Regions from separate parts of the Stenotrophomonas sp. GW821-FHT02D01 genome, predicted to be linked through region 1. Evidence: predicted binding sites of a transcription regulator. Region 1 holds the regulator's gene; each other region holds the start of a gene.
The links. The regulator HrcA, encoded in region 1, represses chaperone genes, less so after heat shock. The targets are predictions, from matches to a motif close to TTNGCACTCNNNNNNNNNGAGTGCNAA.
Positions count from the first base shown of each region.

Region 2: a site for HrcA is predicted at 6,902-6,928, ahead of AC07UW_RS04770 (co-chaperone GroES). Genes of this name have one in related genera too.
Region 3: a site for HrcA is predicted at 8,776-8,802, ahead of rpoH (RNA polymerase sigma factor RpoH). Genes of this name have one in related genera too.

Region 1 covers NZ_JBWKVP010000015.1:82,700-93,332, forward strand. Annotated here, with positions in the region: gene AC07UW_RS19690 (SGNH/GDSL hydrolase family protein) at 1-430, opposite strand, end outside; gene AC07UW_RS19695 (LysR family transcriptional regulator) at 528-1,445, shown strand; gene recN (DNA repair protein RecN) at 1,600-3,261, opposite strand; gene hrcA (heat-inducible transcriptional repressor HrcA) at 3,377-4,441, shown strand; gene grpE (nucleotide exchange factor GrpE) at 4,505-5,020, shown strand; gene dnaK (molecular chaperone DnaK) at 5,224-7,149, shown strand; gene dnaJ (molecular chaperone DnaJ) at 7,304-8,437, shown strand; gene AC07UW_RS19725 (AraC family transcriptional regulator) at 8,537-9,334, opposite strand; gene AC07UW_RS19730 (MFS transporter) at 9,408-10,607, shown strand.
Region 2 covers NZ_JBWKVP010000002.1:2,227-12,859, reverse strand. Annotated here, with positions in the region: gene AC07UW_RS04805 (efflux RND transporter permease subunit) at 1-142, shown strand, start outside; gene AC07UW_RS04800 (3-deoxy-7-phosphoheptulonate synthase) at 353-1,426, opposite strand; gene AC07UW_RS04795 (hypothetical protein) at 1,680-1,940, opposite strand; gene AC07UW_RS04790 (DNA alkylation repair protein) at 2,129-2,866, opposite strand; gene AC07UW_RS04785 (MarR family winged helix-turn-helix transcriptional regulator) at 2,863-3,363, opposite strand; gene AC07UW_RS04780 (serine hydrolase domain-containing protein) at 3,542-4,705, shown strand; gene groL (chaperonin GroEL) at 4,834-6,483, opposite strand; gene AC07UW_RS04770 (co-chaperone GroES) at 6,568-6,855, opposite strand; gene AC07UW_RS04765 (endonuclease) at 7,208-8,998, shown strand; gene cutA (divalent-cation tolerance protein CutA) at 9,073-9,411, shown strand; gene AC07UW_RS04755 (protein-disulfide reductase DsbD domain-containing protein) at 9,408-10,633, shown strand, end outside.
Region 3 covers NZ_JBWKVP010000004.1:30,834-41,466, reverse strand. Annotated here, with positions in the region: gene AC07UW_RS09860 (hypothetical protein) at 1-563, shown strand, start outside; gene rho (transcription termination factor Rho) at 651-2,429, opposite strand; gene trxA (thioredoxin) at 2,659-2,988, opposite strand; gene rhlB (ATP-dependent RNA helicase RhlB) at 3,501-5,231, shown strand; gene ftsE (cell division ATP-binding protein FtsE) at 5,351-6,037, shown strand; gene ftsX (permease-like cell division protein FtsX) at 6,040-6,987, shown strand; gene AC07UW_RS09830 (response regulator) at 6,995-7,837, shown strand; gene ung (uracil-DNA glycosylase) at 7,834-8,559, shown strand; gene rpoH (RNA polymerase sigma factor RpoH) at 8,814-9,689, shown strand; gene purD (phosphoribosylamine--glycine ligase) at 9,825-10,633, opposite strand, start outside.

The DNA.
Region 1 (10,633 bases):
GCGTGCGGTCGGGCAGGTAAACGCTGACCTGCACCGTCTGCCGATCAGCGATGGGAAGGGGGAGCGGATCGCTCAGGCGGTCCTGCCCGGGCGCAATCACGACCCCGGGCTGGCCGTCGAAGCGCAGCGGCTGCGGCGTGTCCCCCGTATGGGCGGCGATGCTGGCAGCGCCGATCCGCAAAGGTTGGGTGCCGTAGGCGTTGCTCAGGCGGATCCGCAGGCGCGACCCGCCCAGACTGATGCGAACGCTCTGGCGGAAGGTCTGGTCCTGCAGTTGGCCGGGAATGAGGGTAGGAAACAGGAAATCGCTGCTCCACACCGGCTGCGGACTGGCTTGCCAGCTGGCGACCCAGTGCGGGGCAGGTGACGCGGCGGCGGCGCCGGACAGGGCAAGCAGGGCTGTAGCGGTCAGTTGGCTCAGGCGATTCATCGGGAAGACCCGGCGGGAGGGGCGACCATGGTGCGTCCAGGGTTATCTGTGACCTAGACTGCGCATGGACAATCATCTGTGAATCGAATTCATTGACATGGCACGCACCGACATCAACCGATCCGGCGAACTGGAAGTGTTCGTGCGGGTGATCGAAACCGGCGGCTTTTCCGCCGCCGCCCGCAGCCTGGAGATGACGCCGTCGGCGGTCAGCAAGCTGGTTGCACGGCTGGAGCAGCGGCTGGGTACGCGCTTGCTGCAGCGTTCCACCCGCCAGTTGCAGCTGACCCCGGAGGGCTGCGCGTTCTATGAGCGCGGCCTGCGGGTGCTGGCCGATCTGGAAGAGGCCGAACGCTGCGCCAGCGCCCACGCCGAGCCGCGTGGGCGGCTGCGGGTCAATGCCAACGTGCCGTTCGGCCAGCACTTCCTGCTGCCGCTGCTGCCGGAATTCCTGCAGCGCCATCCGCAGGTCGGTGTGGACCTGACCCTGACCGACGAGGTGATCGATCTGCTGGAGCAGCGCACCGACGTGGCGGTACGGGCCGGCCCGTTGAAGAGTTCCAGCCTGGTCGCGCGCCGGCTGGGTGCAACGCGGATGATGATCGTGGCGGCACCGGCCTATGCGGCACGACACGGACTGCCGGGCAATGGCGACGCGCTGCTGGCGCACAACCGGTTGGATATCGGCCATGCACGGTCGGTGCAGGGCTGGCCGCTGCTGCAGGATGGCCAGCAGTTGCGGGTGCTGCCGAGCGGGAATGCGCGCGCCAGCAATGGCGACGCGCTGCGTCAGCTGGTGCTGGGTGGGCTGGGCCTGGCCCGGCTGGCGGCGTTCCAGGTGCAGGCCGACATCGCGGCAGGCCGGTTGCTGCCGGTGCTGGAGGACGCCAACCCGGGCGACCTGGAAGAGGTGCACGCGGTGTTCCTGGGGCAGGGGGGCTACCTGCCGCTGCGGGTGCGCGCGTTCCTTGATTTCCTGGTGGAGAACGTCGACCTGACGCAGCCGCGGGGGTAGTGCCGGCCGCTGGCCGGCAGCGTCATGACCTTCGTCCACGTGCGGTGGGTTGCCGGCCAGCGGCCGGCACTACCAGGTCTCAGGCCTGCAGTAGATCCACGCCATGCGTGGATGAATGCCCGCGATTCAAGCGCGCCAACAGGCGTGCAGGGGCCTACACCTGCAGTAGCTTGCGCGCGGCGGCGCGGGCTTCCTTGCTCACTTCCACGCCACCCAGCATGCGCGCCAGCTCTTCCTCGCGGGCCTTTGCGTCGAGCTTCTCCACTGCGCTCTGGGTCATGCCTTCCACCGGTGCCTTGCTGACCCGGTAATGGGCGTGGCCCTTGGAGGCAACCTGCGGCAGATGGGTCACGCACAGCACCTGGCGCTTTTCGCCGAGGGCGCGCAGCTTCTGGCCGACGATATCGGCCACCGCGCCACCGATGCCGGAGTCGACTTCGTCGAACACCATGGTCGGCACTGCATCCAGGTCGAGCGCGGCTACTTCGATGGCCAGCGAAATACGTGACAGCTCGCCACCGGAAGCGACCTTGCGCAGCGCACGCGGTGGCTGGCCCGCATTGGCAGCCACAAGGAATTCGACGCGCTCGGCGCCCTGCGGGTCCGGCTTGCCGTTGTCCTGCGGCTCCAGCTCGATCAGGAACTGGCCGCCGCCCATGCCCAGCTCGGCGATGATGCCGGTGGTGGTGGCCGACAGCTCGGCAGCAGCGGTGCGGCGGCTGGTGGTCAGTGCTGCAGCCTCGACACGCCAAGCCGCTGCGGCCTTCTCAATTTCGCCGGCCAGACGCTGCAGGCGCTCGTCGGCGCCACGCAGCTGTTCCACTTCGGCGTGCATGCGCTCACGCTGCGCACCCAGCTCATCCATCGGCACGCGGTGCTTGCGAGCCAGGTCGTGCAGGCGGCCGATGCGGCGCTCGTTCTCCTCGAACTGGTCCGGATCGGCGTCCAGGTCGTCATGCACCCGGTCGAGCAGGGCCAGGGCCTCGTGCAGCTGGATGGAGGCGCTGTCGATCAGGGCATCGACGTCGCCCAGGCGCGGGTCATGTTCGGCCACCCTGGCCAGTTCATGCCGCACCTGCTGCAGCTGATCCAGCGCCGAGTGGCCTTCGTCGCCGTTGAGCTGGTCCGAAGCTGCCTGGCAGGCGGCCAACAGGGCGCTGGCATGCGCCTGACGGCGATGGCTGGCGCCGAGCGCGGTGATCGACTCCGGCTCCAGATCCTCACGGTCCAGTTCGCGCAGCTGGTGTTCGAGGAAGCCGATGCGGTCACTCACGTCGCCCTGTTGCGACAGTGCCAGGGATTCATCGACCAGCGCCTGCCAGGTGGCGGCAGCGCGGCGCACCTGGCGGCGTTCGCTTTCGTTGCGGGCATAGGCGTCCAGCAGGGCCAGCTGCGACGGGCGCGTCAGCAGGGCCTGCTGCTCATGCTGGCCATGGATCTCCACCAGCAGGCCGGCGAGGTCGGCCAGCTGCGCCAGGGTGACCGGGCGGCCGTTGATCCACGAGCGCGAGCCGCCGTCGGCGCGGATCACGCGGCGCAGCTGGCATTGGTCTTCATCGTCCAGCTCATTGCTGGCCAGCCACTGGCGGGCGGCCTGCAGCTGGTCCAGCGCGAATTCGGCCGACAGTTCGGCCCGGGCCGCGCCATGGCGGACCACGCCGCTGTCGGCGCGCAGGCCGGACAGGAAGCCCAGGGCGTCGACCATCAGCGATTTGCCCGCGCCGGTCTCGCCTGAAACCACGGTCATGCCCGGCCCGAACTCCAGTTCGGTGGCGCGGACGACGGCGAAATCCTTGATTGAAAGATGTCTGAGCATGGGTAAGGGGGTGTCTGCAGCCGCGCAACGCTAGCACGCGCGGCGGGGTCGTCCAATGACTTGCCAAGGGGATGCGTCGCCATTATCTAATGTCCCTGTCTCACAGGTTGATTCCATGCACGGTTCTCCCGACCAACTTGCCCCGCGCGCGCGGCACCTGCTGCGCACGCTGATCGCGCGCTACATCCAGGATGGCGAGCCCGTGGGTTCGCAGACGCTGGCGCGCGTGGCCGGTCTGGAGGTCAGTCCGGCCACCATCCGCAACATCCTCGGTGACCTGGAAGACCTGGGCCTGCTGGCCTCGCCGCATACGTCGGCGGGCCGGATTCCGACCGCGCATGGCTACCGGGTGTTCGTCGACAGCCTGTTGCAGATGCAGCCGCCGGGCGAAGGGGAGCTGGCCCGACTGCGTCAGGAGCTGGCCGGAGGCGGCAGTACGCAGGCGCTGCTCGGCAGTGCGTCGGAGCTGCTGTCGGCGATGAGCCACTTCGTTGGCGTGGTCAGCGCGCCGCGCCGCGAGCAGTTCGCCTTCCGCCAGATCGATTTCGTGGCGCTGGACGGGCGCCGGGTGCTGGCGATCCTGGTGTTTGCCGACAATGAAGTGCAGAACCGGGTGATCGAGACGCGCCAGGACTTCGCACCGGGGCAGCTGGAGCAGGTGGCCAACTACCTCAATGCCCACTTTGCCGGGCTGCCCCTGGCCGAGATCCGTACCCGCCTGCTGCTGGAGCTGCGCGATGCGCGTTCCGAGCTGGAACAAGTGCTGGCGCACAGCGTCGAGCTGGCCGAGCAGGCCTTGCAGCCGCCGGCCGACGACATGCTGGTGGCCGGCCAGACGCGTCTGATGGGGGTGCAGGACCTGTCCGACCTGGAGCGCCTGCGCGAGCTGTTCGAGCTGTTTTCCAGCAAGCGCGAGATCCTGCAGCTGCTGGAGCGGACCATCCAGGCCCCCGGCGTGCGCATCTTCATCGGCGAGGAAACCGGCGTGGTACCCCTGCAGGGCGTCTCGCTGGTCACCGCGCCGTACACCGCCAACGGCCAGGTACTGGGCGTGCTGGGCGTGATCGGGCCGAAGCGGATGGCCTACGACCGGATGATTCCGCTGGTCCAGGCCACCGCCGATGTGCTCGGCGCGGCCTTTTCGCCGGGCGGGCGAACTCCGGGTGCATCGGACGCTTGAAACGCAGCATCCCGCCCACACTAGGGTGGGTGGAGGCGGAGAGTGACCGCCAGGGACCCAGACATGAATCAAGATCAGCCAGACATCGCCGCCCAGCAGGCCGCCGCCGACGCAGCTGCCGCCGAGGGCGTCAACGAACAGATCGAACAGCTCCGTGCCGAAGTGGAGCAGGTCAAGGCCGAAGCGCTGCGTGAGCGCGCCGACCTCGACAACCAGCGCAAGCGTGTGGCCCGCGACATCGAACAGGCGCGCAAGTTCGCCAACGAGAAGCTGCTGGGCGAACTGCTGCCGGTATTCGACAGCCTCGATGCCGGCCTCAAGGCCGCCGGCGACGATGCCCATCCGCTTCGCGAGGGCCTGGAGCTGACCTACAAGCAGCTGTTGAAGGTCGCTGGTGACAACGGCCTGGTGCTGCTGGACCCGACCGGGCAGCCGTTCAACCCGGAACACCACCAGGCGATCAGCCAGGTCGCTGCCCCCGGCGCCGCCCCGGGCAGCGTGGTGACCGTGTTCCAGAAGGGCTACCTGCTCAACGAGCGCCTGCTGCGGCCGGCGCTGGTGGTGGTTGCCGCCGATTGACCGCGGGCGCCGGGCCTGGCCTGGCGCGGGTTTTCCCGCCGCGACCGGGGCATCGGCACGACCGACGCTGAACGTGTTGGGCGAACGGAAACACAGCGTTCGGGGGATGGCTTGAATGTTCCACGAGCCTCCCCCACATCCCATTCATCCACCGGCCGAACGGCCGGACTGACAAAAACAACATCCTTCAAGGAGTCTCCCCCATGGGCAAGATCATTGGTATCGACCTCGGCACCACCAACTCGTGCGTGGCGATCATGGACGGCGGCAAGGCCCGCGTCATCGAAAATTCGGAAGGCGATCGCACCACCCCGTCGATCGTCGCCTACACCAAGGACGGCGAAGTCCTGGTCGGTGCCTCGGCCAAGCGCCAGGCCGTGACCAACCCGAAGAACACCTTCTACGCGGTGAAGCGCCTGATCGGCCGCAAGTTCACCGACGCCGAAGTGCAGAAGGACATCGCGCACGTCCCGTACAGCATCCTGGCCCATGACAATGGCGATGCCTGGGTGGCCACCAGCGATGCCAAGAAGATGGCGCCGCAGGAAATCTCGGCCAAGGTGCTGGAGAAGATGAAGAAGACCGCCGAGGACTTCCTCGGTGAGAAGGTCACCGAAGCGGTCATCACCGTGCCGGCCTACTTCAACGACAGCCAGCGCCAGGCAACCAAGGACGCTGGCCGCATCGCCGGCCTGGACGTCAAGCGCATCATCAACGAGCCGACTGCGGCCGCGCTGGCCTATGGCCTGGACAAGGGCGACAACAAGGATCGCAAGATCGTTGTGTACGACCTGGGCGGCGGCACCTTCGACGTTTCGGTGATCGAGATCGCCAATGTCGACGGCGAGAAGCAGTTCGAAGTGCTGGCCACCAACGGCGACACCTTCCTGGGTGGCGAAGACTTCGACAACCGCGTCATCGAGTACCTGGTTGAAGAGTTCAACAAGGACCAGGGCATCGACCTGCGCAAGGATCCGCTGGCCCTGCAGCGCCTGAAGGATGCTGCCGAGCGCGCCAAGATCGAACTGTCCAGCGCCCAGCAGACCGAAGTGAACCTGCCGTACGTCACCGCCGACGCGTCGGGTCCGAAGCACCTGAACATCAAGCTGACCCGCGCCAAGCTGGAGTCGCTGGTGGAAGAGCTGATCAAGAAGTCGATCGAGCCGTGCCGCGTCGCCCTGAACGATGCCGGCCTGCGTTCGAGCGACATCAGCGAAGTGATCCTGGTCGGCGGCCAGACCCGCATGCCGAAGGTGCAGCAGGCTGTCACCGAGTTCTTCGGCAAGGAACCGCGCAAGGACGTCAACCCGGACGAAGCCGTGGCACTGGGTGCTGCGATCCAGGGCGGCGTGCTCGGCGGCGACGTCAAGGATGTGCTGCTGCTGGACGTGACCCCGCTGTCGCTGGGCATCGAAACCATGGGCGGTGTGTTCACCAAGATCATCGAAAAGAACACCACCATCCCGACAAAGGCCTCGCAGGTGTTCTCCACCGCCGAGGACAACCAGTCGGCCGTGACCGTGCACGTGCTGCAGGGTGAGCGCGAGCAGGCCCGCTTCAACAAGTCGCTGGCCAAGTTCGACCTGTCCGGCATCGAGCCGGCCCCGCGCGGCCTGCCGCAGGTGGAAGTGTCCTTCGACATCGACGCCAACGGCATCCTGCACGTGTCGGCCAAGGACAAGAAGACCAACAAGGAACAGAAGGTCGAGATCAAGGCCGGTTCGGGTCTGTCCGAGGAAGAGATCGCACGCATGGTCGCCGACGCGGAAGCCAACCGCGAAGAAGACAAGAAGTTCCAGGAGCTGGTGCAGGCCCGCAACCAGGCCGATGCCCTGATCCACGGCACCCGCAGCGCGATCACCGAGCACGGCAGCAAGGTCGGTGGCGAAGTGATCGGCAAGGTCGAAGCGGCCCTGGCCGATCTGGAAACCGCGATGAAGGGTGACGACAAGGCGCAGATCGAAGCCAAGTCGAAGGTGCTGGAAGAAGCTGGCCAGTCGCTGTTCGCTGCGGCTTCGGCCGACCAGGGCGGTGCCGCCCCGGGTGCCGACGCCGGCAATGCGGGCAAGGCGCAGGATGACGTGGTGGACGCCGAGTTCACCGAAGTCAAGGACGACAAGAAGTCCTGATCCGGACCGACACGGGACGCTGGTTGCCAGCGTCCCGTTGTCGTACCAGGGTCCTGACCGCCCTCTGGCGTGTCGGGGCGCCCGACGCAAGAGCGGACCTGGTTCCGCTCTTCCGCTTTGACGAATCCCGACTTTCCGGAATGCGATCCACGATATGAGCAAGCGCGATTACTACGAAGTGCTGGGCGTTGCCCGCACCGCCACCGACGAAGAACTGAAGAAGTCCTACCGCCGTTGCGCGATGAAGTTCCACCCGGACCGCAACCCGGGTGATGCGGCGGCCGAAGCCTCCTTCAAGGAGTGCAAGGAAGCCTACGAAGTACTGTCCGACGGCAACAAGCGCCGCATGTACGACAGCCATGGCCACGCCGCGTTCGAACACGGCATGGGCGGTGGTGGCGGTGGTCCGGGCGGCCCGGACATGAACGATATTTTCGGCGACATCTTCGGCAACATCTTTGGTGGTGCCGGCGGTGGTGGCCCGCGCCAGGCGCGTCGCGGCGCCGACATCGGTTACGTGATGGAGCTGGACCTGGAAGAAGCGGTGCGTGGCGTCGAGCGCCGCATCGAGATTCCGACCCTGGCCGAATGCGGCGACTGCGATGGCAGCGGCTCGGAAGACGGCAAGGTCGAGACCTGCAACGTCTGCCATGGTCGTGGCCAGGTGCGCATCCAGCGCGGCATCTTCGCCATGCAGCAGGCCTGCCACAACTGTGGTGGCCGTGGCCAGATCATCGCCAAGCCCTGCAAGACCTGCCACGGCAACGGCCGTGTCGAAGAAGACAAGGTGCTGTCGGTGAAGGTGCCGGCGGGCGTGGATACCGGCGACCGCATCCGCCTGGCGGGTGAGGGCGAGGCCGGCCCTGCGGGGACGCCACCGGGCGATCTGTACGTGGAAGTGCGCGTGCGCGAGCACCACATCTTCCAGCGCGACGGCGACGACCTGCACTGCGAAGTGCCGATCCGCATTTCGCAGGCCGCACTGGGCGATACCGTGCGCGTGGCCACCCTCGGTGGTGAAGCGGAAATCCGTATCCCGGCCGAGACCCAGACCGGCAAGCTGTTCCGCCTGCGCGGCAAGGGCGTGCGTTCGGTACGCAGCCGCAGCGAGGGCGACCTGTACTGCCGCGTGGTGGTGGAGACCCCGGTCAACCTCACCAGCGACCAGCGCAAGCTGTTGGAGCAGTTCGAAGCCACCTTCAACGGCGAGGATGCGCGCAAGCATTCGCCGAAGTCGGCGACCTTCATCGACGGCGTCAAGGGCTTCTGGGATCGGATGACGTCCTGATCCCTTGAGGGAAATGTTGAACGACAGCGCCGGGCCATGCCCGGCGTTTTCGTTTCCGGCGCAGCAGATCCGCGCCATGCGTGGACGCGGTGCAACGGATCAACGGAAGAATGCCGCCGGCGTCTGCCCCAGCTGACGCTTGAACATGCTGGTGAATGCACTGGGGCTGTCGTAGCCCATCGCCAGCGCAACATCGATCACCTTTTCGCCGCGGGCCAGCCGTTCCATCGCGGCCAGCAGGCGCGCCTGTTGCCGCCACTGCCCGAAGGTCATGCCCAGTTCGCTGGCGAAGTGGCGCTGGATGGTTTTCACGTCGATCGCCAACGCCTGCGCCCAGTCCTGCAGGGTCGCCTCGTCGCCGGGATGTTTCTGGATGTGTTGGCAGATCCTGTGCAGGCGCGGGTCGACGGGCTCGGGCAGGTGCAACGGCAGTACGTCCATGCGGTGCAGTTCGTCGAGCATCAGCCGCACCACGCGGCCATCGCGGCTGTCTTCTTCATGCGGTCCGTCGATCAGGATGGCTGCCTGCAGCAGTTCGCGCAGCAGGGGGGCCACCTGCACGGCGAAGGGCTCGGCGGGCAGCTGCGGGGCGAATGACGGTTCGATGTACAGGCTGCGCATGTGCACCTCGGCGATGCAGTCCACCGCATGCGCCATGCCCGCCGGCATCCAGATGGCGCGGGTGGAGGGCACCACCCAGCGGCCGACCTCCGAGCGCACCACCATCAGCCCGGACATGGAATAGACCAGCTGGTGCCGTCGGTGCTTGTGCGCCGCGATGTGGGTGCCGGCGCGGTAGTCGCGTGCGCGGCAGGTGACCGGGCGATGCACCGGTACCTCGTTCCACGGCGCGGTTTCGCGGACGGGGCAGGGGGTGTCCTTTTTGCGATAGGCCATGACCAGAACGCGGCAGAAGGGAGCGGATGCCCACCGTAGCATGCACGGCTCGCCCCCATCCTGACCGTGCGCAATGTCGACTCTGGCTTCTCCCGCCGTATCCGCCCGCCCCGTATCGCCAGGAGTGCTAGCGGCCATCTCCAGCTCGCACATGGTCAACGACATGATGCAGTCGCTGATCCTGGCCATCTATCCGGTGATCAAGGGCGGCTTCAATCTCAGCTTCACCCAGATCGGCCTGATCACGCTGACCTACCAGCTCACCGCCTCGATCTTCCAGCCGCTGGTCGGCCTTGCCACCGACCGCCGGCCGGCCCCGTACTCGCTGCCGATCGGCATGGCCTCGACCTTGTGCGGCATGCTGCTGCTCGGCTTTGCGCCCAACTACGCGATGGTGCTGCTGGCCGCCGCGCTGGTCGGCATCGGTTCGGCCATCTTCCATCCGGAAGCCTCGCGCATCGCACGTCTCGCCTCCGGCGGCCGTCATGGCCTGGCGCAGTCGGTGTTCCAGGTGGGAGGCAACTTCGGCACGGCGCTGGGGCCGTTGATCGCCGCAGCGGTGATCGTGCCCTATGGCCAGCATTCCGCATCTTGGTTTGCCGGTGCAGCGTTGATCGGCATTGCCCTGCTGACCTATGTCGGTCGCTGGTACTCGCTGCATCTGGGTGCGCCCCGGCCAGCAGCACACGGTGTGACTGCCGCGCGCCATCCGCCGCGCACGATCGCCCGGGTGCTGGCCATCCTGCTGGTGCTGATCTTCAGCAAGTATTTCTACATGGCCAGCATCGGCAGCTACTTCACCTTCTACCTGATGCATCATTTCGGCATTCCGGTGGCGCAGGCGCAGCTGCATCTGTTCGCCTTCCTGGTGGCGTCCGCCGCGGGTGGATTCTTCGGCGGTCCGCTGGGCGATCGTATCGGTCGCAAGCCGATCATCTGGGCCTCGATCCTGGGCGTGGCACCGTTCGCGCTGATGCTGCCGCATGCCGACCTGCTGTGGACGACGGTGCTGGCGGTGCTGATCGGCTTCGTGCTGTCTTCGGCCTTCTCGGCGATCGTGGTCTATGCGCAGGAAATGATGCCGCACCGCATTGGCATGGTGTCCGGGTTGTTCTTTGGCTTTGCCTTCGGCATGGGCGGCCTCGGCGCAGCGGTGCTCGGTCTGCTGGCTGACAAGACCAGCATCGAATTCGTCTACCAGCTGACCGCGTTCCTGCCGTTGCTGGGCATCGTCGCGGCCTGGCTGCCGCCGTCAAGGCCTACTGCGCACTGAGGGGTGTTCTTCGGCAGGGCTGCGCC
Region 2 (10,633 bases), on a different contig from region 1:
GCTGGCCAACGGTGAAGGTTGGGAGCTGCGGCAGCCGCTGGGCATCGCCATCGTCGGCGGGTTGCTGGTCAGCCAGTGGTTGACGCTGTACACCACGCCGGCGATGTATCTGGCGTTGGCGCGAGTACGGGCGGGGCGGTGAGCCGGTCGGCTTCATCCACGCATGGCGTGGATCTACTGCGGCCATCGCCGGTTCGGGTCTCACACCACCCCGGCGATGTACCTGGCGCTGTCGCACATACGCAGCGCCAGGCGCATCGCCGGTGCAGACGGGCCGGTCTCCAACTCCGACCGGCCCTGATCGCGGCCGCACCCCCGCAGGCACTGGCCGCCATCCACACACGTGCCGCACTCAAGCGGCTTCGGACACCTTCACTTCACGGCGGGCGCGCACGGCAGCGGCGAGCCGCTCCAGCACCTGCATGGTGGTGTCCCAATCAATGCAGCCATCGGTGATGCTCTGGCCGTAGACCAGCGGCTGGCCTTCCACCAGCTCCTGGCGGCCACCCACCAGATGGCTTTCGACCATCACACCGACGATGCGCTGCTCGCCATCTTCCAGCTGGATGGCGATGTCTTCGATCACCTTCGGCTGGTTTTCGTGATTCTTCAGGCTGTTGGCGTGGCTGGCATCGATCATCAGGCGCGTCGGCAGCTTGGCCTTGGCCAGTGCCTGACAGGCATCGGCCACGCTGGCCGCGTCGTAGTTCGGCTGCTTGCCACCACGCAGGATCACATGGCAGTCGGGGTTGCCGGTGGTGGAGACGATGGCGGTGCCGCCCTGCTTGGTGACCGACAGGAAGTGATGCGGATTGGAGGCCGCGCCCACGGCATCGGCGGCGATCTTGACGTTGCCGTCGGTGCCGTTCTTGAAGCCAACCGGGCACGAGAGCCCCGACGCAAGCTCGCGATGCACCTGGCTTTCGGTGGTGCGTGCGCCGATCGCGCCCCATGCCACCAGGTCGGCGATGTACTGCGGCGAGATCACGTCGAGGAACTCGACGCCGGCAGGCAGGCCGAGCTTGTTGATGTCGCGCAGCAGGCCACGGGCGATGCGCAGGCCCTTGTCGATCTTGAAGCTGCCGTCCAGGTCCGGATCGTTGATCAGGCCCTTCCAGCCCACCGTGGTGCGCGGCTTCTCGAAGTACACGCGCATGACGATTTCCAGCTCGCCGGCCAGCGCATCGCGCAGCGGCTTCAGGCGCTGTGCGTACTCGATGGCGGCTTTCGGATCGTGGATCGAGCACGGCCCGACCACCACCGCCAGGCGGTCGTCGCGGCCATGCAGGATCTGGTGCAGGGCGGCGCGCGAAGCGCTGACGGTGTCGGAGGCTTCGTCATCACAGGGCAGCATCGCCAGCAGCTGGGCAGGCGGTGTCAGCGGTTCGATGGTGCGGATACGCAGGTCGTCGGTGTGCGGGGGCATGGTGAGGGGTCTCTACGGAACGTTGGGGGTCCGCAGCGTGGCGACATGAAAAAAGCCGCCAGGTTCGCTGGCGGCTTTCGGGAATGCGTCTGAAGCTTTCTTCAGGGTGAGCGCAATCCTTCCTCCGCCGGGGGCTTCGGAAAGTAATACCAATAAAAGCTGGCGTGGGTTGCGTTCATGGGATCTATTGATAACACAGGGTTTTGGCGGGTGCCAACTGTTTCATCCGCAACTGCGGGCGCGGTTCAGCGGACTATCGGCCGCCATGCACTTCCACGTCCAGCAGCAGCGTCTCGTGAATGTCGACCCAACGCTCCACCACGCGGTCCAGTTCCTGCCTGGCCTCATCAAGCTGTTCGGGGTTGAGCATGGACCTGGCCGTATACAGATCGGACACCAGCTGCCGCAGGGTGGCTTCCTGGATGGCCACCACCGGCCCTTCCAGGCCGGGTACCTGCAGCGCTGGACTGCTGCCCAGCGCTCCGTACAACGTGACCTGGATCTTGCTCTGCATGCTCGACTTCCCTGCGGATGGACACGGCCGAGCGCCATCTTTACCCGGAATGGATGACACGCGCATGTGCCACGAGGGTGCCGGAATGCAGTCCGATGAGGCGGTGGCGCATGGGGTCTCCCTTGAAGGTCATGGGGTTGCCGGCCAGCGGCCGGCACTGCCGGGAAACGCGGGTGAACGGTACGGCGCTACAGCGAGCGCAGCGCGCGCTTGCGGATGTACTTATTGGCTGCGCTGTTGTGCGTTGACTGCCACCGCGTGCACACATCGCGCACCCAGTCGGGCTGGCTCTTGCCGGCGTCGTTCAGCCAGTTGCCGACCGAGTCCTGCACATAGCGCTCGGGATCGTCAGCGAGGGCCTCCAGCAAGGGCAACGCGTGCTCGGGTTGCTGCTTGAACAGCGCAATGTGCGTGGCCCATACACCGCGGGGGCGAAGCGCCTCACAGGCGAAGCGGCGCTGATGCGGCGAGCGCTGCTGCGTCCAGGGTTGCAGCAGGGCAAGCGCTTCCAGCGGCTCGGCGACGATATCGCTGCGCAAGGCCAACCATGCCCATTCGCGCACACCGAAGTGCGGATCATCTGCCAGTGAACGCATGGCCTGCAGCTTGTCGGCCAATGCCGCCTGCGCGTCGGCGCCGATCAGATAGCAGGCCCATCCGCGCACGGTGTCGGAGGGATGCGCCTGCCTGCGCTGCACGTCGCCCTGCCCTGCCTCGCGCAGTAGCGCTGCGGCCAATGCCATGCGCTGGGTGATCCCCTTGCCTGCGGCGGCCTGCATGCGCTGTATCGAGGCCGGTGGCAAGGTCGGTGCCACCGCCTGCAGCAACGCAGCGAAGTCCACAGCCAGGCACTCGGCCAGATGCGTGCTGGCTGCACTGCCCGCATTCAATTCCCGCAGACGTGCCGTGGCGATGGTATTGCTCATGTACCTGCTTCCTGGCCCGCGTCGGTGTGTCGCCAGACCTTTTCCAACAGCAGCGACAACTGCACCTGTTCGCTGGAATCAAGACCGTTGAACAGTCCGCCGATCCATTGTGTGTGCTGGTCGAACAGATCGCCGGCCAAGCGCTTGCCGCGGGCCGTCAGCACGATCTGCAGACGGCGGCCATCCTCGGCATCGTTGCGCCGCTGCAGCAGGCCGTCACGCTGCAGGCCATCGAGCAACCCGCTGATGGTGGCGCGGGTGACGCCAGCACGCTCGGCCAACTCGTGCGGAGGCAACGTGCCACCAGCACCGTGCAGCAGGAACAGCACAATGAAACGGCCCTCGCTGAGGCCGTGCGGCGCCAGGCGTGAAGCGCAGTCACGGTCGATCGCGCTGGACAAGGCCAGCAGCTGGAAGCACAGGCGCAGCTGGGCCAGGTGGGGATCGCCGCGACGGCCAGCCTCCTGGATGAGAGCCGTGTGTTTTGCTTCAATCATCCATCATATCCGTGATGATTAGGCGCCTTATTATATTATCGATCCCGCAAGGCGCAAGTCCGGACCGGGCTGCCGCAGGGCATGACCCGGCACCGCCCCGGGGCGTGGGTGCGGTCGACCGGCGCCGGCAGTCGAAGCTGCGGTAGCATCGCGCCACGTCCCGCCAGGAGTTCCACGCATGTGCCGTGTCGTCCTGTTGTTGCTGACGCTGTTGCCGATGGCCGTAGTCGCTGCGCCACCACCGCTGCCATCGCCAGCCCGCATTGATGCCCAGGCGCAACGGCTGATGCAGGCCGCACACGCACGTGGCATGGCGCTGGCGGTGATCGACGCTGGCAAGGTGGTGCACGTGGCCGCCTATGGCGAGCGCAACGCCGCCGGCGAACCGCTGCGTACCGACACCGTGATGTACGCCGCTTCGCTGACCAAGATGGCCTTTGGCCACCTGGTCGCGCAGCTGGCACAGGACCAGGTGATCGCGCTGGACGCCGGCATTGCCACGTATCTGGACAAGCCGTTGCCGGACTACCCCGTCGATACGAAGCACTACGCCGATTACAGCGTATTGGCCGGCGACGAACGCTGGCGCCGGCTCACCCCGCGCCTGCTGCTCAATCATGGCAGCGGCTTTGCCAACTTCGCGTTTCTGGAACCGGATGGCAGGCTGCGATTCCATTTCGATCCGGGCAGCCGCTACGGCTATTCCGGCGAAGGCTTGATCCTGCTGCAGTTCGTGCTCGAACGGGGACGCCTTGGCCAGGACGTCGGCGCGCTGATGCAGCGCCGCGTGTTCGACCGCTTCGGCATGCCCCGCACCAGCATGATGTGGCGCGAGGATTTCGCCACCAACCTGGCCGACGGCTGGACCACCGATGGCACGCCCGAGCCGCATGACGAGCGCAGCCGGGTGCGGGCCGCCGGCTCGATGGATACCACCATCGCCGACATGGCCAACTTCGCAGCGGGCTATGTGCGCGGCGAAGGCCTTTCAGCGGCGATGCGGCAGGAGCTGGTACGTCCGCAGCTGCCGATCACCACGGCCAGCCAGTTTCCGACCCTGCAGGCGGAACTGCCGGTAGCGGAGCGGCGCAGGAACCTGGCAGCCGGCCTGGGCGTGGTCACCTTCCGCGGGCCGCAGGGGCCCGGCTTCTACAAGGGCGGCCACGATGATGCGGTGGGCAACACCCTGGTGTGCATCGAGCAGGGCCAGCGCTGCGTGGTGATGCTGGGCAACGATGTCCGCGCCGAGGCGGCGTTTCCGGCGCTGGTGGCGTTCGTGCTGGGCGATACCGGAGTGCCGTGGAACTGGGAGTACGGCGCGGAGAAGGTGTTCGTGCGCTGACGCCATCCACGCATGGCGTGGATCTACTGGCATGGACCCATTGGCATGGACCCATTGGCGGCAACACGCCACCCACAAAAAAACCCCGCCTTGCGGCGGGGTTTTTCATTGCAGCAGTGCAGCGGGACTTAGAAGTCCATGCCGCCCATGCCACCCATACCGCCCATGCCACCGGCGCCACCCATGGCCGGCTCGTCCTTCTTCGGAGCGTCGGCAACCATGGCTTCGGTGGTGATCATCAGGCCAGCGATCGAGGCTGCGTTCTGCAGCGCCGAACGGGTCACCTTGGTCGGGTCCAGGATGCCGAACTGCAGCATGTCGCCGAACTCGCCGGTGGCGGCGTTGTAGCCGAAGCTGCCGGTGCCTTCCTTGACCTTGTTGACGATGACCGACGGCTCTTCACCGGCATTGGCAACGATTTCGCGCAGCGGGGCTTCCATCGCACGCAGGGCGATCTGGATGCCGTGGTTCTGGTCTTCGTTGGCACCCTTCAGGCCAGCCAGTGCGGAGACCGCACGGACCAGGGCAACGCCGCCGCCCGGAACCACGCCTTCTTCAACGGCCGCACGGGTCGCGTGCAGGGCGTCGTCGACGCGATCCTTCTTTTCCTTCATTTCGATTTCGGTCGAAGCGCCGACCTTGATCACTGCCACGCCACCGGCCAGCTTGGCCACGCGTTCCTGCAGCTTTTCGCGGTCGTAATCCGAGGAGGTGTCTTCGATCTGGGTCTTGATCTGCGCAACGCGCGAATCGACCGCAGCCTTGTCACCCACGCCATCGATGATGGTGGTGTTTTCCTTGGAGACCTGCACCTTCTTGGCGCGGCCCAGGTCCTTGATGGTGGCCTTTTCCAGCGACAGGCCGACTTCCTCGGAGATCACGGTGCCGCCAGTCAGCACGGCCATGTCTTCCAGCATCGCCTTGCGACGGTCGCCGAAGCCCGGAGCCTTGACGGCCACGACCTTGACGATGCCGCGGATGGTGTTGACCACCAGGGTCGCCAGCGCTTCGCCTTCGACTTCCTCGGCAACGATCAGCAGCGGCTTGCCGGCCTTGGCGACGCCTTCCAGCACCGGCAGCAGGTCACGGACGTTGGAGATCTTCTTGTCGTGCAGCAGGATGTACGGGTCATCCAGGTCAGCGGTCTGCGACTGCTGGTTGTTGATGAAGTACGGGGACAGGTAGCCGCGGTCGAACTGCATGCCCTTGACCACGTCCAGCTCGTTGTCCAGGCCCGAGCCTTCTTCAACGGTGATCACGCCTTCCTTGCCGACTTCCTTCATCGCGTTGGCGATGATCTGGCCGATCGACTCGTCCGAGTTGGCCGAGATCGTGCCGACCTGGGCAATGGCCTTGTCGTCAGCGGTCGGCTTGGAGATGTTCTTCAGCTCGGCGACGGCAGCCACGACGGCCTTGTCGATACCGCGCTTGAGGTCCATCGGGTTCATGCCGGCAGCAACGGCCTTGGCGCCTTCGCGGATCAGGGCCTGGGCCAGCACGGTGGCGGTGGTGGTGCCGTCGCCGGCGTCGTCGTTGGTACGCGACGCGACTTCCTTCACCATCTGCGCGCCCATGTTCTCGAACTTGTCAGCCAGTTCGATTTCCTTGGCGACGGACACGCCGTCCTTGGTGATGGTCGGGGCGCCGAAGCTCTTCTCGAGCACGACGTTGCGGCCCTTCGGGCCCAGGGTGGCCTTGACGGCATTGGCGAGAACGTTGACGCCGCGCACCATGCGCGAACGGGCGTCTTCACCGAAACGAATATCCTTGGCAGCCATTGCGTTTACCTCTGTGTAGAGCCGAGCGGAGCCCGGCTGCTTTTAGCGGAAATGGGGTGTAGCTGAAGCAGGTCGCGCTGACACTCAGCCGATGACGGCGAGCACGTCGTCTTCGCGCAGGACCTTGTACTCGACGCCTTCGCTCTTGTACGAGCTGCCGGCGTACTGGCCGTAGATGACCTTGTCACCGACCTTCAGCGACGGAGCGCGCACGTTGCCGTTGTCCAGCGGCTTGCCCGGGCCCACGGCCACGACTTCACCCTTGGTGGACTTTTCCTTGGCGGAGTCCGGGATCAGGATGCCACCGGCGGAAACTTCGTCGGCTTCGATCGGCTTGACCACAACGCGGTCGTGCAGCGGCTTGATGCTCATGTGGGACCTCTTAAGTTATTGATTGGTCTGAAAAAGTCCGGCGATGTTAGCACTCACACCAGGTGACTGCCAGCAACGCGCGTGAAAAAGCCCGACAGGTCGGGAGCACGACAGAGATGGAGACCTCCGCAGGCCTTTCAAGGCCCGCCCCCGAAATTTTTCCCGGCGGCCCGGCGGCACTCCATCCCTGCGCGGACGCCTTTATAGGGATGCGTCGCGGCAAGCCAAGGGGGAATTGGCCGCCATTTGGTGACCGCCGTCGCACTGTCAGATATCTGGCGTTCATTAACGGCAAAGTGTCACCGGATCGGCTTTAGGGTGGCCCGGCATTCCCAATCACAAGGAGTAGTCGATGCGATTGCTGTCCCCGCTCGCCACCGCCTGCCTGCTGGCCCTGGCTGCTGCGCCGGCCCAGGCCGAGGTCTTCATCAACGAACTGCACTACGACGACAGCACCGCTGCCGGTGACGTCGGCGAAGCCATCGAAGTGGTCGCTACCGCCGGCGAGGATCTGTCCGGCTACCGCCTGTACCTCTACAACGGCAGCAATCCGTCGGCCGCCACGGTCTACGCCAACAACGCGGTACCGGCCGGAACTGCGGCCAGCTGCGGTAGCGCCTCCCTGGCCGTGGTCACCTACCCCACCAATGGTCTGCAGAACGGTCCCAACGACGGCATCGCCCTGGTCGACGCCAGCGGCAAGGTGGTCCAGTTCCTCAGCTACGAGGGCGCGATCACCGCCTCCGCCGGCCCCGCCGCCGGCATGACCAGCCAGAACATTCCCGTTGCCGAAACCAACAGCACCGCTGCGGGCACCTCGCTGCAGCTGACCGGCAGCGGCAGCCAGTACGCGCACTTCACCTGGGCCGAATCGGCCAGGCAGACCTTCGGCAGCTGCAACAACAACCAGACCTTCAGTGGCGGTGGCACCCCGGGCCCGAACACGCCGCCGTCGGTATCCACCACCACGCCGGCACAGGGCAGCAGCACCTTCCCTGCCGCCGCCGACCTGGAAGTGGTGTTCAGCGAGACGGTCAACCTCGCCAGCGGCGCCTTCGCACTGACCTGCGGCACCTCCGGCAGCGTGCCGCTGACCTGGCCGGCCAGCGGCAAGAGTGTGAAGCTGTCGACCAACACCGCGCTGGTGGCCGGTGAAGCCTGCCGCTTCGACATCCGTGCTGCACGCATCACCGACGCACAGGGTGCCCGTCCGGCGACCGACAGCCGCATCGCCTTCACCGTGGCCACCACCACCGGCAATCCGGATCCGGGCAATCCCGGCGGCCCGGCGGGTTATTACTCCAAGGTCAACACCAGCAGCCCCAGCCAGCTGCGCTGCTCGCTGCACGCCACCATCAAGGGCCACACTGCGTATCCGTACAGTGGCTCGGGCACCAGCACCTGGACCATCCTGGAGATCGCCGACGAAGATCCGAACAACAGTGGCCGGATCCTCGACGCCTATCGCAACCGCAGCTACACCAAGGTGACCGACCGTGCAGGCAGTGGCGGCGGCCTGAAGTACAACCGCGAGCACACCTGGCCGAACTCGCTGGGCTTTGCCAGCACCACCGGCGACAAGGGCCTGCCGTATGCGCCCTATACCGACACCCACATGCTGTACCTGACCGACGCACAGTGGAACGCCGACCGCGGCAACAAGCCGTTCGGCAAGTGCGACGCCAACTGCGGCGAGCGTGCCACCGAGGCCAACAACGGCCAGGGCGGCGGCAGCGGCGGCTATCCGGGCAATTCGAACTGGGTACGTACGCCGGATGGCAACGCTGGCACTTTTGAAGTGTGGGGTGCACGCAAGGGCGACATGGCACGCGCGGTGATGTACATGGCCATCCGCTACGAAGGGGGCAAGGATGCGGCCACCGGCCAGTCCGAACCGGACCTGGAACTGACCGACGACCGCAGCAAGATCGTCAAGACCAGCAGCTCGCCGGCCTACATGGGCCTGCTGTCGACCTTGATCGACTGGCATCTTGCTGATCCGCCGAGCGCTGCAGAACGTGCCCGCAATGACGTGATCTACAGCTTCCAGGGCAACCGCAACCCGTTCATCGACCACCCCGAGTGGGCCACTCCGGGCCTGTTCACCTCGGCCAAGCCCGCGACCTGCCAGCTGGCCAACTGACACCGTTTGAAGAAAGTTGTATTTCCCCTGTCCGATCCTGACCCGGTCGGACAGGGGCCCTATACTCGACGGTCATGTCGACCGTCGATCCCGTCCTGCTGCTGTTGACCACCTGCCCGGACCGGGCCAGTGCCGAGCGCATCGCGCACGCGCTGGTCGCCGAGCATCTGGCTGCCTGCGTGACCCGCCTGGACGGCGCACAGTCGACCTACCGCTGGCAGGGCGAGGTCACCACCGATGCCGAGCTGCAGCTGCTGGTGAAAACCACCGCAAGCCGTGTCGATGACGCCATCGCCCGGATCGTCGAACTGCATCCGTATGAACTCCCGGAGTGCATCGCGGTCGAAACCCGGGCCGGCCTGCCGGCGTATCTGGACTGGATCCGGGCACAGACCCGGGAGGACACTGATTGAAGACTCTGTTTGCGCGTGGCGCCGCCTTGTGCGCCCTGTTGTGGCTTTCATTGCCAGCCTTCGCGCTGGATGAGAAGGATCTGCTGCCGGTGGACCAGGCGTTCGCGCTGACCGCCAGCGCGCCCGAGCGTGGCCAGATCCAACTGCAGTTCAAGATCGCCCCCGGCTATTACCTGTATCGCCACCGCACCACGGTGAAGGCTGATCCGGCGTTCAACGCCGCTGCGCTGCAGATGCCCGCAGGCAAGAAGCACCACGACGATTTCTTCGGTGAGGTGGAGACCTACCGCGAGCGCCTGCAGGCCACCCTGCCCGGCGCGCCCTCCGATGCCGCCGGCACCATCAGCCTGGAAGTGCGTTACCAGGGCTGCGCCGATGCTGGTGTGTGCTACCCGCCGCAGAAGCGCGTGGTGCAGGTGACCCTGCCCGGTGCAGGCGGTGCGGCGGCCACGCTGCCGACCGCACGCGCCACCGGCGCCAGTGCATTCAACAACCCGCTGGCCGGCGCCGGCAGTGGCGGTGGCCTGCGGCTGCCGGGCACCAGCAACAGCCAGGCACTGCCGCTGCCGTCGGAACAGGCATTCGGCTTCGATGCCATCGCCAGCGATGGCAACACCCTGCTGCTGCGCTTCAGCCCGGCACCGGGCTATTACCTGTATCGCGACCGCACCTCGCTGAAGCTGGAAGGCAGCGCCGGGGTACTGGCCGACAAGCCGCGCTGGCCGGCGGCGCAGTCGCACCGCGACGAGCACTTCGGTGACGTGGCGGTCTATTTCAACCAGGTGGAAGTGCCGGTGCCGCTGCGCCGCAGCCGCGCCGAGGCGGTCGACAGCACGCTGGTGGTGACCTTCCAGGGCTGCCAGACCGATGGCATCTGCTACCCGCCGATGACCCGCCGGGTGAAGTTGTCGATCCCCGCCGGCAAGGCCAACGCCACCAGTGATGCACCTGCCGCACGCGACGAAGTGATTCGTTCGCTGCCGGGTTCGGCCACTGCCGGCACCCGCGAGGGCGCCAACGGCACACCGCTGCGCCTGCTTCCGACCGTGCCCAACGACGCGCCGGCCGCCACGGGTGGTGCCGACGCCAGCAACGGCGCGCGCGATGCCTTCGCCGCAGACGCACAGCAGGACAATGCGCTGCGTACCAAGGCGCCGAGCCGCGTGCCGAAAACCGACAGTTCACTGCTGTGGGTACTGCTGCTGGCGCTGGGCGGTGGCCT
Region 3 (10,633 bases), on a different contig from region 1:
TCCACTGCTCGGTCATTGTGCAGTACGCGCGAGGTACATATGCACGATGGGGGGGAGAGGTGGGCGAACACTACCAGTTTGCCGCCTGGGTAATGGAGAACGCGCCTGCCGGAAGTTGCTCGCTGGTGGTTGCGGCGCAGGCGATTCTGGATGATGCGCTGAGTGCATCCGAGGAGATCGATGACATCAGGCAGATCGCCCATCACCTCCGCGATGAGGACGCTGCCGCCTGGCTCCGGCAGGCCATCCTGAAGTGGGCTGGCGCCACGCCCGAGACGTTGGAGCGCCGCATTGACTCGATCATCGCTGCCCACGGCGACGACTACCATGCGGTTTGCCTTGAGTCATTCGCACTCGCCGCCTATTTCTGTGGGGCCACGAATGAGGCGCGCCTGCTGTTCACTGTACTGCGCGGTCGGCTGCAGGCGGAATTCTGGGAGTACTACGTTTCACCGCTGCCGATCTGGATGCATATGATCCGTTCGAAGTCGCGGGGTGCGTGCAGGGTCCACGATCGGGTCTGCCGCGACCTGGGGCTGGATCCCCGGCAGATCTGCCAATAGAACCCTGCCGCGCCGCAGATCGTCGTCGGCCTGAAAGAAAAAGCCCCGCACTGCGGGGCCTTTCCGTATTCCATCAATGCCGCGCGATCAGCGCTTCATCGAACCGAAGAACTCGTCGTTGGACTTGGTGTTCTTCATCTTGTCCAGCAGGAATTCCATCGCCGTCATTTCATCCATCGGATGCAGCAGCTTGCGCAGGATCCAGATCTTCTGCAGCAGCTCCGGCTCGATCAGCAGGTCTTCGCGACGGGTGCCGGAACGGTTGATGTCGATGGCCGGGAACACGCGCTTTTCAGCGATGCGACGGCTCAGGTGCACTTCGCTGTTGCCGGTGCCCTTGAACTCTTCGTAGATCACCTCGTCCATCTTCGAGCCGGTATCGACCAGCGCGGTGGCGATGATGGTCAGGCTGCCGCCTTCTTCCACGTTGCGCGCGGCACCGAAGAAACGCTTCGGGCGATGCAGGGCGTTGGCGTCCACACCACCGGTCAGCACCTTGCCCGAGCTCGGCACGACGTTGTTGTAAGCACGTGCCAGGCGGGTGATCGAGTCGAGCAGGATCACCACGTCCTTCTTGTGCTCGACCAGGCGCTTGGCGCGCTCGATGACCATTTCGGCCACCTGCACGTGGCGCGCGGCCGGTTCGTCGAAGGTCGAGCTGATGACCTCGCCGCGCACGGTGCGCTGCATTTCGGTCACTTCTTCCGGGCGCTCGTCGATCAGCAGCACGATCAGGTGCACGTCCGGATGGTTGGTGGTGATGGCCGTGGCCACCTGCTGCATCATCATCGTCTTGCCGGCCTTCGGCTGGGACACGATGAGCGAGCGCTGGCCCTTGCCCTGCGGTGCCATCAGGTCGAGGATGCGGCCGGTGATGTCTTCCGACGAACCGTTGCCGCGCTCCAGGGTGAAGCGGCGACGCGGGAACAGGGGGGTCAGGTTCTCGAACAGCACCTTGTTCTTCGACGCTTCCAGCGGCTCACCGTTGATGGTGTCCACGATCGACAGCGCGAAGTAACGCTCGCCGTCCTTCGGGAAGCGGATGCGGCCCGACAGATGGTCGCCGGTGCGCAGGTTGAAGCGGCGGATCTGGCTGGGCGAGATGTAGGTATCGTCCGGGCCGGCCAGGTAGCTGGCCTCGGCCGCGCGCAGGAAGCCGAAGCCGTCCGGCAGGATTTCCAGCACGCCGTCGGCGGCAACGCCGTCGCCGTGGCGGGTCAGCACCTTCAGCAGCGCGAAGATGACGTCCTGCTTGCGGGCACGGGCCACGCCTTCGGAAATCTGCAGCTGCTCGGCGATCTCCAGCAGCTTCTGGGCCGGCATGCGCTTGAGGTCGCTCAGCGAATAGACCGGGAAGCCTTCGGGTACGTTTGCGTGCGGACGCGGTACGAACGGCTGCTGTTCGCCGTTGTCGTTCGGCATGCCGTCGTCGCGGAAGCGACCGCCGTTGCCACCGCCACCACCGCCGCCGCCGCCATTGCGATCACGGTCGCGGCGGTTGCGGAAACGGTCACGGCGGTTGCCTTGGCCTTGCTGGCCCTGCTGGCCGCCCTGGTTGTAGGGGTTCTGGTTCTGGCCACCGCCCTGGTTGTTCTGCTGCGACTGCCGCGGCTGGCCGGATTCGCGGCCCTCGCCACCTTCACCGCCGCCACTGCTGGCAGGGGCCTCGGCGGCGGGTGCGCTCGGCGCGGAAGGCGCTGCGGCCGGTGCCGGCGCCTCGGGCGCGGCTGTCAGCGGCAGGGCAGGCTGCGCCGGAGCGCTGGTTTCGGCGGCGGCCGGAGCGGCAGCCTTGGTTACGCGGGCTTTGCGCACGCGCTTTTCGGCGGGCGCATCAGCGCTACCGGTTTCGGGAGTGTTATCGGACAAGAGCGTTATTCCTCGCTTGAAGGTGCGAGCGCCCGGCTGGGGCGGCGAACATTGGGAATGGGTCTGGAAGAAACTGCGTCCAGAAGATGCGGCACGCGAACGCGGCCGGATGTGCCGACACTATCATCGGCCCGCGGCGCCACGCAAGGGGCGCCGGATACGGTATTCAGTCAGGCGCCGGGGCGCCCGCCCGGCAGCCGTGGAAAACGGCTGCCGGTCACCCGCAGGATCAGGCCAGGGCCTTGTCCAGCAGGCCGGCCAGCTGGGCCTTGCCAACGGCACCGATCTGCTCGCCGACCTTCTCGCCGTCCTTGAAGACGACCAGGTAGGGAATCGAACGCACGTGGTACTTGGCGGCCAGGGCGCGGTTGTTGTCCACGTTGACCTTGGCGATCTTGGCGCGGCCCTGGTAGGCATCGGCCAGTTCGTCCAGCGCCGGGGCGATCATCTTGCAGGGGCCACACCATTCGGCCCAGAAATCGACCAGCACCGGTTCCTTGGAATTCAGCACGGCGCTATCAAAGTCGGCATCGCCGACGTGTACAACCTTGTCGCTCATCTTGGTTTCTCGTCTTGGATTGCACCCGGCCAGGCCGGAGGTGGGTGAACTGGGCCATGCCCGGTGGCGTGACCCTCGTCGTTGCCTCGCGGCGGACTGCCACGGTGCGTTCGGCGGGATGCCTGGACGCTCACGGCCGGCAGTGTACCCCTATCGCAGGGCGGGGACAGATGCTGGTTGGAACCCAGCGTATCGTGATCGGGGCTGAGCCCGGTATGTGTCCGATTTCACTGTCCATGCCAGAAATGGGGGTGCTGGCGCGGTAGGCCATGGGTGCATGCGCTGCTGTTCAAGCGCGGTACTGCGGGGTGAAGAGATGCGTCTCCGTAAGTGCTGAGACGCTCAATCCCGGTTTGCTGGCCCGAGTGCGGTAAACTGGGGCATTGTGCGGCGCGCGGACCCGAGGGGTCCCGGCCAGCCCGACCCGCCGCAGGGGCCGCAGTTTGCGACGGAGCCCCAGACAGATTTCAGTGCCGCCGCCCGCAGGTGCGTGGCCATACCAAGACGGACACATGAGCGACAAACCGCTGACCGATTTGACCTTTTCCTCCTTTGATCTGCATCCGGCCCTGCAGGCCGGTCTTGAAGGAGCCGGATTCACCCGTTGCACGCCCATCCAGGCGCTGACCCTGCCGGTCGCGCTGCCCGGTGGCGACGTCGCCGGCCAGGCCCAGACGGGCACCGGCAAGACGCTGGCCTTCCTGGTCGCTGTCGTGAACCGCCTGCTGACCCGCCCGGCACTGGCCGATCGCAAGCCGGAAGACCCGCGCGCGCTGATCCTGGCCCCCACCCGCGAACTGGCCATCCAGATCCACAAGGATGCGGTCAAGTTCGGTTCGGACCTGGGTCTGCGTTTCGCGCTGGTCTACGGCGGCGTTGATTACGACAAGCAGCGCGAGATCCTGCAGCAGGGCGTGGACGTCATCATCGCCACCCCGGGCCGCCTGATCGACTATGTCAAGCAGCACAAGGTGGTGTCGCTGCACGCCTGCGAAATCTGCGTGCTGGACGAAGCCGACCGCATGTTCGACCTGGGCTTCATCAAGGACATCCGCTTCCTGCTGCGCCGCATGCCCGAGCGCTCCACCCGGCAGACCCTGCTGTTCAGCGCCACCTTGAGCCACCGCGTGCTCGAGCTGGCCTATGAGCACATGAACGAGCCGCAGAAGCTGGTGGTCGAAGCCGAGACCATCACCGCCGCGCGCGTGCGCCAGCGCATCTACTTCCCGGCCGACGAAGAGAAGATTCCGTTGCTGCTGGGCCTGCTGTCGCGCAGCGAAGGCGCGCGCACCATGGTCTTCGTCAACACCAAGGTGTTCGTCGAGCGCGTGGCCCGTTCGCTGGAGCGTTCCGGCTACCGCGTCGGCGTGCTGTCCGGCGACGTGCCGCAGAAGAAGCGCGAGAGCCTGCTCAACCGCTTCCAGAAGGGCCAGCTGGAAATCCTGGTGGCCACCGATGTCGCCGCCCGCGGACTGCACATCGACGGCATCAAGTACGTCTACAACTACGACCTGCCGTTCGATGCCGAAGACTATGTGCACCGCATCGGCCGTACCGCCCGCCTGGGCGAGGAAGGCGATGCCATCAGCTTCGCCTGCGAGCGCTATGCGATGGGCTTGCCGGACATCGAGGCCTACATTGAACAGAAGATCCCGGTCGAAGCGGTCACCAGCGAGATCCTGACGTCGCTGCCGCGCCCCGAGCGTGCCGCACCGGCACCGGGTGAGGAAGGCGACGAGAACGAAAGCGTCGGCCAGATCTTCCGCGAAGCACGCGAAGCGCGTGCCGCCGAGGAAGAGCGTCGTGGCGGCGGCCGTAGTGGCGGTCGTTCCGGCAGCAGTGCTGGCGCCGGCCGTGGTGGCCGTGATGGCGAGCGCAGCGGCGAACGCCGTCCGCGTGGCCCGCGCAAGCCGCGTGTGGAAGGCGAGCAGGTAGCCGCCGCCGCAGTCGAAGGTGCGGTGACGGCTGAAGCTGCTGCCGTGCAGGCCCCGCGTCCGCCGCGCGCTGAAGCTGCGCCGGAAGGTGCGGTGGATGGCGAGCGCAAGCCGCGCAAGCGTCGTCGTCGTCGCCACGGCCGTCCGGTCGAGGGCGCCGAAGGTGTGGCAAGCAACGCCGGCAACGGTGCCAGCCCGGTCACTCCGGTGCAGGTGGTGGCCAAGCCGGTGCGTACCAGCGCCGATGCCGGCGACTCGTTCCTGACCCGTATCGGCCGCAAGATCCGCCGGATGCTCTCCGGCAGCTGATCGGTGCGGTAGCACCCGACCGTTGGTCGGGTGGCTTTCGGGGCGTGCCGGCCAACGGTCGGCACCCACCATCGCCCCGGCATCTCCACGCCGTCGCGCCGGTCCTGCATAATCGGGGCATGAGTGTCCTGCGCTTCGACAATGTCAGCAAACAGTACGCCGGTGGCCACGAAGCCCTGACCGATGTCAGCTTCGAGGTCGCGCCGGGCGAAATGCTGTTCGTCACCGGTCACTCCGGGGCGGGCAAGAGCACCCTGCTCAAGTTGATCCACCTCGACGAGCGGCCCAGCCGCGGCGCGGTGATGTTCGACGAGCGCAACCTGCTGAAGGTGCGCGGCGGCGATGTGCCGCGGCATCGACGCGCGGTCGGCGCGGTCTACCAGGACCACCGCCTGCTGATGGACCGCTCCATCGCCGAGAACGTGGCCCTGCCGCTGATCCTGCGCGGTACCCGCCGTGGCGACATCAACAAGCGCGTGCGTTCGGTGCTCGAGCGCATGGGCCTTGGCCACCGCGAGAAGGCGCTGCCCTCGCAGCTGTCGGCCGGTGAGCAGCAGCGCGTCGGCATCGCCCGGGCGATCGTCGGCGAGCCCAAGCTGCTGGTGGCCGACGAGCCGACCGGCAACCTCGATCCAACCCTGGCGGCCGAGATCATGTCCCTGTTCGCCGAGCTGCCTGCGCGCGGCACCAGCGTGCTGGTGGTCAGCCACGACCTGCCGCTGCTGCGCCACATGCGCAAGCGCGTGCTGATCCTCGACCACGGCCGGCTGGTGGACGACATCTCGCCGCAGGATCTGGCGGAGTAACCATGGCCAAGAACGAAAACACCGAAGCCGCTGCGCCGTCGCGCCTGGGCGTGTGGTTCCAGCATCACGTGCACAGCGTGGTGTTCAGCCTCGGCCGCGCCTGCCGCAAACCGTGGGCGACGCTGCTGACCGTGATGGTCATGGCGCTGGCCCTGGCGCTGCCGCTGGGCCTGTCGATCGCGCTGGACAACCTCAAGCAGTTTGCCGGGAGCGTGCAGCAGTCGCGCGACATCAATGTCTTCCTGAAGGCGGACGTCGACGGCCCCGGTGCGCTGCGCCTGGCCGGTGAACTACGCGATCGCCCGGACGTGGCCAGTGTCACCGTACGCACGCCGGATCAGGGCCTGGAGGAGCTGCGCCAGGCCGGCCTCGGCGAAGCCATCGACGCACTCAACGACAACCCGTTGCCCTCGCTGCTGGTGGTCACCCCCGGCCAGGGCCAGGACGATGCGCGGCTGGCGCGCGCGCTGGAGAGCCTGCCCGGGGCAGACCTGGTCCAGCACGACGCGTTGTGGCGCCAGCGCCTGGATGCCTGGCTCGCGTTTGGTGCGCGGCTGGTGCAGGTGCTGTCGGTGCTGCTCGGCGCCGGTGCCGCGCTGGTGGTCGGCAACACCGTGCGCCTGGACATCCAGGCCCGCCGCGAGGAAATCGGCGTGCTGCAGCTTCTCGGCGCCAGCGATGGTTTCATCCGCCGCCCGTTCCTGTACCTGGGTGCCTGGTATGGCCTGGGCGCCGGTGCGGTCGCGTTGGGCCTGATCGGCATTGCCGGTGCCGCCCTGCGCGCGCCGTTGGCCGAGCTGTCGCGCAGCTACGGCAGCCCGTTCGTACTGCATGGCCTGGACCTGCTGCATGGCAGCCTGGTGCTGCTCGGCACCCTGTTGCTGGGCTGGCTGGGTGCATGGCTGGTGACCGGTCACTTCCTCCGCCAGACCCGCCCGACAGACACCTGAGACCGGCATGCAACCGCAAGCGCTGAAGCACCTTGAAGGGCCCGCGACGCGGGTGATGGTGGTTGACGGTTCCAAGCTGGTACGCAAGCTGATTGCCGACGTCCTGCAGCGCGATCTGCCGGGCGTGGAGGTGATCGGCTGCGACAGCATCGAAGACGCACAGCATGCGCTGGCGCAGGGCCCGGTCGATCTGGTCACCACCTCGTTGACCCTGCGCGATGGCGACGGCCTGGCGCTGGCGCGGATGGTGCGCGAAGCGGCAGGGCAGGCCTATGTGCCGGTGATCGTGGTCTCCGGCGACGCTCAGCAGCACCTGGAGCAGCGCCGCTTCACCGAGTACGTCACCGACTATTTCGACAAATCGCTGGGCCACGAGGCCCTTGCGACGTTCGTGCGCGGCTACGTGCAGCCGCAGACCATTCCCGGCGCGACCATCCTCTACATCGAGGACAGCCGGGTGGTGGCCGAGGCCACCAAGCGCATGCTCGAGCGCCAGCAGCTCAACGTGATGCATGTGGTCAGCGCCGAAGAAGCGTTCACCCTGCTGACCGCCGAATCGCTGGGGCGCAGCCGCCATCGCATCGACCTGGTGCTGACCGATGTGACCCTGAAGGGAGAGCTGAGCGGCCGCGACGTGGTGCAGCGCGTGCGCGTGGACTTCGGCTACGGCAAGCGCCGCCTGCCGGTGCTGGTGATGACCGGCGATGGCAATCCGCACAACCAGACCGGCCTGCTGCAGGCTGGCGCCAACGACCTGGTGCTGAAGCCGATCGAAGAGCGCCTGCTGATCACCAAGGTGCTGTTCCAGCTGCGGCTGGCCCGACTGAATGATGGACCCCTGTTGCGATGATCGATGAAGTAGTGGACACCCCGGCGATCCAGCTGGAACCGAGCTGGAAGCAGCGTGTGGGCGATTACCTGCTGCAGCCGCAGATGCGCGAGCTGTCCAGCTTCCTGCGGCAGCGCAAGGCCAGCGGTGCGGCGGTGTTCCCGCCTGGACCGCAGATCTTCGCCGCCTTTGATGCGACGCCGTTCGATCAGGTGAAAGTGGTCATCCTCGGCCAGGACCCGTACCACGGCCGTGGACAGGCCCATGGCCTGAGTTTCTCGGTGCAGCCGGGCGTGCCGGTGCCGCCGTCGTTGTTGAACATCTACAAGGAAATCGAGGGTGACCTCGGTATTGGCCGTCCGGACCATGGCTGCCTGATTCCCTGGGCACAGCGCGGCGTGCTGCTGCTCAACGCGGTGCTGACGGTGGAAGAGGGCAAGGCCGGTGCCCACCAAGGGCGCGGATGGGAAGGCTTCACCGATCACGTGGTGGACGTGCTCAACCGTGAGCGCGAGGGCCTGGTGTTCATGCTCTGGGGCGCCTACGCGCAGCAGAAGGGCAAGGTGATCGATGGCGGTCGCCACCGCGTGCTGAAATCGCCGCATCCCTCGCCGCTGTCGGCCCACCGTGGGTTCCTCGGTTGCCGTCATTTCTCGATGGCCAACGAATACCTGCAGCGCCGCGGACAGACCCCGATCGACTGGTCGCTGCCGCCGCGGGCGACGCTGGCGGCAACGGGCTGAACGGCGGGCAACGCTGCCCGGTGTTGAATGGGCGAAACCGCCACCTGTTCAGCTCCCTTTGACCCGGAATGGCCGTGGTTTGCGGGCTAGTGGGTTGAATTCCAAGGGATTGTGTATCCCGAAAAGCGCGCTCGCCACTGTCATCAAATCGCGTTACGGTAGGGCTCTGTTTGGGACCAGTGTTTCATCAGTGGAATGCTGGAACTTTTTCCTCCTTTAGCAGTCCAAATCCCAGACTGCTAAGATGGGTGCCTATGAGCCAGAACACCTCTACTGCCCTTGTGGCAAACAATCTGCCGATTCCCAGTGCGCTCGGTTCGCTGGACGCCTATATCGGTGCCGTGCACCAGATCCCGGTGCTGTCGGTCGATAACGAACAGGACCTGGCCCGTCGCTTCCGCGACGGCAACGATCTGGACGCTGCCCGTGAGCTGGTGCATTCGCACCTGCGCTTCGTGGTGCACGTGGCCCGCGGTTACAACGGCTACGGCCTCGCGCTGGGCGACCTGATCCAGGAAGGCAACATCGGCCTCATGAAGGCGGTCAAGCGCTTCGACCCCGACATGGGCGTGCGCCTGGTGTCCTTCGCCGTGCATTGGATCCGTGCCGAGATGCACGAGTTCATCCTGAAGAACTGGCGCATCGTGAAGGTCGCCACGACCAAGGCGCAGCGCAAGCTGTTCTTCAACCTGCGCAAATCGAAGAAGCGCCTGGGCTGGATGAACGCCGCCGAAGTCACCGCGGTGGCCAAGGACCTGAACGTGTCCGAGCGCGAGGTGCTTGAAATGGAATCGCGCCTGTCCGGCCGCGATATCGGTTTCGATGCGCCGACCGATGAAGACAACGACCACGCGCCGCCGTCGCCGGCTGCGTATCTGGTGGCCAATGACGAAGATCCGTCGATGGCCTACGAGCGCGAGGACAGCGAAGACAACCAGATGCAGCTGCTGCGCGAAGGCCTGGCGGAACTGGATGCGCGTTCGCGCGACATCATCCGCCGCCGTTGGCTGGATGCGGACAGCAAGGTGACGCTGCAGGAACTGGCGGACGAGTACGGCGTATCGGCCGAGCGTATCCGCCAGGTCGAAGCGAACGCGCTGAAGAAGATGAAGGCGCTGTTCACCGCTTGAGGCGATGAAGCGTTTGAGTAATGGAAAGGCCCGGCATTGCCGGGCCTTTGCTTTTTCCGAGGTATTCAATCCACGCATGGCGTGGATCTACTTCGCGATCCAGTAGATCCACGCCATGCGTGGATCAGCGCGGTCTTAGTTTTCGCGTGCGATCGCCCGCCAGCCGATGTCACTGCGGTGGAACTCGTTGGCCCAGGTCACCTTCGCCACACCCGCATACGCGTTCGCCTGCGCGTCGCGCACGCTGTCGCCCAACGCCGCCACGCACAGCACGCGGCCACCGGCGCTGAGCACCTGGCCCTGCGCATCCAGCGTCGTTCCTGCATGGAACACCTTGGCCATTGCCGGCACTTCATCCAGGCCGGAGATCACCTCGCCGGTGATCGGCGTTTCCGGGTAAGGCTTGGCTGCCAGCACCACGCCGAGCGACGGGCGCGGATCCCATTGCGCTTCCACCTGGTCCAGGCGGCCATCGATCGCCGCTTCCACCAGCTCCACCAGGTCCGACTGCAGGCGCAGCATCACCGGCTGGGTTTCCGGGTCGCCGAAACGCACGTTGAACTCGATCACCTTCGGCGCGCCGCTGGCGTCGATCATCAGGCCCGCGTAGAGGAAACCAGTGAACGGTATGCCATCGGCGATCATGCCCTGCACGGTCGGGTTCACCACCTCGCGCATCACCCGGGCATGCACTTCAGGTGTCACCACCGGGGCCGGCGAGTACGCACCCATGCCGCCGGTGTTCGGACCGGTGTCGCCGTCGCCGACGCGCTTGTGATCCTGCGAGGTGGCCATCGGCAGTGCATGCACGCCATCGACCATCGAAATGAAGCTGGCTTCCTCGCCGTCGAGGAATTCCTCGATCACCACGCGTGCACCGGCATCGCCGAAGGCGTTGCCCGAGAGCATGTCGCGCACCGCGTCTTCGGCTTCGGCGAGGGTCA